Regions from separate parts of the Dorea sp. BIOML-A1 genome, predicted to be linked through region 2. Evidence: predicted binding sites of a transcription regulator. Region 2 holds the regulator's gene; the other holds the start of a gene.
The links. The regulator Rex, encoded in region 2, represses fermentation and respiration genes when NADH is low (regulators of the CRP and FNR family bind a similar motif). The targets are predictions, from matches to a motif close to ATTGTTAANTANTTAACAAT.
Positions count from the first base shown of each region.

Region 1: a site for Rex is predicted at 1,743-1,762, ahead of GT508_RS02530 (4Fe-4S dicluster domain-containing protein). Genes of this name have one in related genera too.

Region 1 covers NZ_WWSA01000004.1:73,113-76,546, reverse strand. The annotation lists gene alaS (alanine--tRNA ligase) at 1-75, opposite strand, end outside; gene GT508_RS02530 (4Fe-4S dicluster domain-containing protein) at 207-1,718, opposite strand; gene asnA (aspartate--ammonia ligase) at 1,820-2,827, opposite strand; gene GT508_RS02520 (homocysteine S-methyltransferase family protein) at 2,884-3,434, opposite strand, start outside.
Region 2 covers NZ_WWSA01000005.1:13,624-17,057, reverse strand. The annotation lists gene GT508_RS03410 (NAD(P)H-hydrate dehydratase) at 1-1,292, opposite strand, end outside; gene GT508_RS03405 (redox-sensing transcriptional repressor Rex) at 1,394-2,035, opposite strand; gene abc-f (ribosomal protection-like ABC-F family protein) at 2,201-3,434, shown strand, end outside.

The sequences.
Region 1 (3,434 bases), on a different contig from region 2:
CATTGCCAGATGTCCCTTACTTTCAAAAAACTCAAGAAACATTCTTCTTAATTCGTTTACGCCATACTTCTGCATAATTTCCTCCTGCTCTACATTCATGTATCTAATCAGTATAAATATTTTTATCAATACTAACTTTTAATTATAAAGAGAGACAGGCGTTTTGTCAATCTTTACGCCTGTCTCTTTTTTGGTCTCTTTTTTACTTATTTCAGCTCGATTTCACCGAGTTCTTTTGGCGGAAGCTGCTTGCTGGATGCTTTTACAAATTCTTTCACTTTCTTCTGTGCTTTTGGCACCGGGATGTTCGTTCCCGCACCGGCTACACATCCGCCCGGACAGCCCATTCCTTCGATCAGACATCCGTTCATTCTTCCGATCTTCGCCATAGAAAGAATCTTCTTACAATCCGCAAGACCTTCTGCATGCTCAATCTTTACTTCCACACCCGGATAGTACTCATTTACACATTTTTCAATTGCAGATGCCACGCCGCCTGCAACCGCATAGCCGCGTCCCGCACCTGTTGCATTGTGGAAGGAAGACTCTGCCTCATATTCGGAAAGGTCGATTCCTTTCGCATCAAACATTCCCTGCAGTTCTTCAAATGTCACTACAAAATCAACATCACTTCTTACGGTTCTGCGCATCGCTTCCAGTTTCTTGGCCGCACATGGTCCGATGAATACTACTTTAGCATTCGGATGTTCTTTCTTGATCGTACGTGCAGTAGCGACCATAGGAGTCAGTTCCTGAGACACTTCATCGATCATATCCGGAAAATATTTCTTTGCCAGCATTGCCCATGACGGACAGCAGGATGTCAAAAGGAACGGTAATTCTCCTGTCGCAACCTTCTCTACATAATGATGTGCCTCCGCAACAGCTCCGATATCTGCACCAAGCGCCACTTCATACACCTGTGAAAATCCAATTTCTTCCAGTGCTGCTTTTAAGTTTCTCGCATTGATATTATCTCCGAACTGTCCGGTAAATGCCGGTGCGATCTCAGCAATAATCTGCTCGCCTTCCGACAATGCTCTTGCAAGCTGGAAGATCTGGGATTTGTCTGAAATTGCTCCAAACGGACAGCTTACCATACACATACCACAGGATACGCATTTGTCCGGATTGACATAGGCGCGTCCCATTTTATCCGATTCAATTGCATTTACACCGCATGCTTTTGCACACGGACGCTCTTTTTTGGAAATTGCATCATATGGGCAGACACTCTTGCACTTTCCACATTTGATACATTTTTCCTGATCAATATGGGATTTGCCGTTTACCATGGAAATCGCACCCTTCGGACAGACTTCCATACAAGGATGTGCCAGACATCCTTTGCACATGTTGCTGACCTCATATCCTTTCGCTTCGCATCTCATGCATGCGGATGGAATCACCTGCATAAGCGGCGGTTCATAATACTTATCTGATATGTTACTTGCTTCCACCCCCGCTGTCAGATGTACCGGTTTGTCTTCCGGCCGGAGTGAAAGTCCCATTGCAAGTCTTACCTGTTCTCGTACAACTGCTCTTGCGCGGTAAACACTGTCACGGTACTGCTCTGTCTCATCATTCACCAGTGCATATGGGATTGCTTCCATATCATCGCACAGAGTATCTGCATCTGCTTTGAAGCCAAGTGCTGCAACTTCTTCAAAAACTTTTCTTCTCAACCGTCTTACGGTTGTGTTAATGCCTCTCATCATAGTTGGAGTTCCTCCTGTTTTTCCTTTGTCATTTTTATAACAGTCTATAGTTCTATTATAGACACTTGAGAAAATGTTATCAACTAATTTTGAAAATCAATTTAAAGCAGAATCATATTGTGTTCTTTGCAGGTTTTCCGCATCTGCTCCGGCCACAAACTTGCCTGTACTTCACCGACATGTGCGCGGTCGAGAAGCAGCATGCACAGTCTGGACTGTCCGATACCACCTCCGATGGTGTACGGAAGTTCGCCGTTTAACAGCATTTTGTGATATGGAAGATTCTTTCTCTCTTCGCAGCCGGCTTTTACAAGCTGCTCTTCCAGCGCTTTTTCATCTACACGGATACCCATGCTGGAGATCTCAAGTGCACAGTTCAGTGTCTCGAACCAGAACAGGATATCTCCGTTTAACTGCCAGTCATCGTAGTCCGGTGCACGTCCGTCGTGCGGTTCGCCGCTTGCGAGTTTGTCACCGATCTTCATCAGGAATACACAGCCGTGTTCTTTTGTGATCAGGTTTTCTCTTTCCTTCGGAGTCTTATCCGGATACATATCTTCCAGTTCCTGGGAAGTGATGAAATAGATGTCCTCCGGAAGTTTCTTTACTGCCTGTGGATATTTGTACCATACTTCATGTTCCATATGTTTGATGATCTTGAAGATATTGCGTACGGTAGCTTCCAGTGTCTCAACGGTACGTTCTTCTTTTTTGATCACTTTTTCCCAGTCCCACTGATCCACGTAGCAGGAATGTAAGTTGTCAAGTTCTTCATCTCTGCGGATCGCATTCATATTTGTATAAAGTCCCTCACCCGGCTGGAATCCATATTTGTATAATGCCATACGTTTCCATTTTGCAAGGGAATGTACAACTTCTATTGTCTCTCCCGGAACGCCTGCGATATCAAACTGTACCGGTCTTTCCACACCGTTCAGGTCATCGTTCAGACCACTGCTTTTTTCTACGAATAACGGTGCAGAGATTCTCTCCAGATTCATCTCTTTTCCGAATTCCTTCTGGAACGTGTCACGAATGTACTTGATTGCTTCCTGTGTCTCTCTTACGCTTAAGCGAGGGTCATAATGTTCTGGTAATATTAATCCCATTTTTTCTGTCTCCTTTTTGTCTGCTGTATATTTTTATGAAATTCTTTGCTCACTGATTACTCTTCTTCAAATACTCTCTGTGCATAATATACGGACTGCATTGCATCTTTGCCGTAAAAATCTGCCCCGATCATATCTGCATAATCCTGATTCAGCACAGCTCCCCCTACCATGACTTTACATTCAGGTTTACGTTCTCTCAATAACTTGATGGTCTCTTCCATGCTTACAACCGTTGTCGTCATAAGCGCGCTTAGACCTACCAGCCGGATATCCTGCTCCACTGCAGTATCTACGATCACCTCCGGTGGTACATCTTTCCCCAGATCGATCACATCAAAACTGTAATTCTCCAGAAGGACTTTTACAATGTTCTTACCAATATCGTGAATATCTCCTTTTACCGTTGCGAGAATGACCTTATTCTTCGCCTGGACTTCCCCGCCTTCCTGTGCGAGTACATCCTTGATCACTGCAAATGCGATCTTTGCCGCATCGGCACTCATCAGAAGCTGCGGCAGGAAGACAGTTCCCTTTTCAAATCCTTTTCCTACCGTATCCAGTGCTGGGATCAGATGTTCATTGATGATCTCCAGCGGTGCCTGTT
Region 2 (3,434 bases):
ATCGCACTGTTCCCGGTAAGATTCAGGCAGATTTCATTTGCCTTATCTGCGATCAGTGTTCTGGAATCTTTTAATACACAGGTTACCTGATATCCGTCAGCGAATTTCTTCAGGATCTGTATCCGGTCTTCTCTAAGATCTTCCACAGGGATGCCTGTAAGTCTAGACATCTCTTTCATATGCGGCGTAAATATGAACTTCCGGTCTGCCAGCCGATCAAGAAGATCTTTGTTATCTGACAGAAGATTTAACCCGTCTGCATCGATCAGGCATGGAACATCCACGTACTCTATAACCGTCCGCAATAACTTCTCCGATGTTGTACTTCTTCCAATGCCGGAACCAATACACACACCGTCTGCCCACTTAAGAAGCTTTAGTACTTCTTCTTTATTAAATTCATCATAAGCCGTTATGATTGCTTCCGGCAGAAGTGTCTGCAATATCTCGCGGTTGTCCTTTGGTGTATAGATTCTGACAAGCCCGGCTCCTGTCATATAAGCCGCATGAGCATTCAAATATGCTGCACCTGCCATACCCTTACTTCCAGCGATCACAAGAAGCCTTCCATAACTTCCCTTATTAGAATCTTCCGGTCTTTCCGGAAGCATTCTACGATATTCTTCTCTTCCAAAAGAATGGATCACATCTGCATCCTGTAATAACGGCTCATGCGAAATGCCAATCTCTGCTACTGTCACTCTTCCTGCATATGCTCTGCCCTGCGCCAGCTCAAGGCCGATCTTTTTCACCTCGAATGTCACTGTATCATCTGCGTGGAATGCACAACCAAGCACACATCCCGTAGAGGCTGAAAGTCCTGATGGGATATCTACTGCAAATTTTGTACCCTGCATCTGATTCATACGTTCAATCACCTGACGATATGTACCTTCAATCTTACGGCTCAGTCCGACTCCGAACACGGCGTCTATCACTATGCTGTAGCTGTTATCCTGCGGGATATCTTCCGTGATCTTACCACCACATTCTTTAAGACGTCTTATCTGTTCCCGTGTCTCCGGTGTACAATGCTCTGGATTGCCGACCAGATAAGTATCCACAGAACACCCCATATTCTTCAAGATCCTGGCGATGGCAAATCCATCTCCACCATTATTCCCTGATCCACATACCACACAGACAGAAGAAAGATCCAGATTCTCACTTTGCATCGTCTGTACACAGGCATTTGCTGCACGCTCCATTAATTCCAGTGATGCAATGCCCAGTTCCTGAATCGTGTACTGATCGGCAGCCTTCATCTGCGCAGCATTAACCAGAAGTTTCATATATTCATTCATCTCCCATCAGATATATCTCTGCAACAAAAGAACGTGTAAAAATATGTCCGTATTCCAGACTACTCCTACACGCTTTCTTGTATTATAGTTTATTTATGGTCCTCTTTGTAACGACTGATATTGTATGACAACTGCATCAGACTTTCTGACAGATGCACATTCTCAACAACAACATTATCCGGAAGGTTCAAATCTGTATGTGCAAAGTTCCAGATCGCACGTACTCCGTTCTCAACCAGCATATTCGCAACTTCAATTGCTTTCTCTTTCGGAATCGTCAGAACTGCAATATCAATCTCATTATTCTGAACGAACGTTTTAAGATCATCCATCATACGGATCGGAACTCCACGGATGGATACTCCCTGAAGTCTTGGATTCACATCAAAGATTCCTTTCAGAATGAATCCACGGTTCTCGAAGGCTGCATAATTAGCCAGTGCCTGCCCAAGATTACCTGCACCAATGATAATAATATTGTGGTCTTCTTCCAATCCTAATATCTTTCCAATCTCTGTGTATAAATACTTAACATTATAACCGTATCCCTGTTGTCCGAATCCTCCGAAATTATTAAGATCCTGACGGATCTGGGATGCTGTTACTTTCATCCGCTTACTCAGATCGTTCGAAGAAATCCGCTCTACACCATTTTCCAACAGTTCGCCCAAATATCTGTAATACCTCGGCAATCTTCTTATGACCGCACGAGAAATCTCTCTTTCTTCCAATGTTTTCACCCTTCCAATCATAGTCTAAAATAATTATATAAAATTGAAAGATTATTGTCAAACTATTGTTGAATTTTATGCAATTTCCGTTATAATAAAGTAGCATGTGTAAATGCATTTTGAGAATACCAACGTATCAATTATCCATAACTCAGGAGGAAATATATGATATTAGCATGTCACGGGATCCAGAAATCTTTCGGTGAACACCTCATCGTCAGAGATGGATCCTTCCATATAGAAGATCACGAAAAAGCAGCTCTTGTCGGACCGAACGGTGCCGGTAAGTCCACTCTGCTCAAAATGATTGTAGGCGAATCAGCCCCGGATGACGGCAACGTCATCCTGACAAAAGGTAAGACACTTGGCTATCTTGCCCAGCATCAAGAGATGCAAAGCGGTAATACGATCTATGAAGAAGTCCGCACCGCAAAGGCCGATATAATCGCTATGGAGCGCCGTATCCGCGAGATCGAGATGGAACTTAAGCATCTCTCCGGCGACGCCCTGAACGACCGTCTGGAAACTTACAACCGCCTTACGGCCGCTTTCGAACGTGAGAACGGCTATTCTTGCGAAAGTGAGATCACCGGTGTGTTAAAGGGACTTGGATTTACGGAAAATGATTTCACCAAACCCGTCGACACTCTCTCCGGAGGACAGAAAACCCGTGTATCTCTCGGCAAGCTTCTGTTAACGAAACCAGACATTTTGCTTCTTGATGAGCCAACCAACCATCTGGATCTGAATTCAATTGCATGGCTTGAATCCTATCTTCTAAACTATCAGGGAGCTGTGCTGATCGTGTCTCATGACCGTTATTTTTTGAACAAAGTTGTCACTAAAGTTCTTGAAATCGAGCTTGGAGAACTTCGTACTTATATGGGAAATTACAGCGACTATGCAGCAAAGAAGCAGCAGCTTCGCGACATACGCCTGAAGGAATATCTTAACCAGCAGCAGGAAATCAAGCATCAGGAAGCGGTTATCGAAAAGCTTCGTTCTTTCAACCGCGAAAAATCCATCAAACGTGCCGAAAGCCGCGAAAAGATGTTGGAAAAGATGCAGACCATCGAAAAACCGATAGAAGTTAATACAGATATACATCTGAAACTGGAACCATCCTGTGTAAGCGGCAATGATGTTCTGACTATTGAACATTTAAGCAAATCTTTCCCCGGACAGGAACTTTTTACAGACGTTAATCTCGAGATCAAACGTGGTGAACATGTCGCAGTAATCGGTGATAACGGAACAGGAAAGACTACGCTTCTTAAGATCTTAAACCGAGTGGTATCTGCTGATTCCGGTACTTATACACTTGGCTCCAATGTTAAGATTGGCTACTACGATCAGGAACATCATGTCCTTCATATGGAGAAAACAATTTTTGACGAGA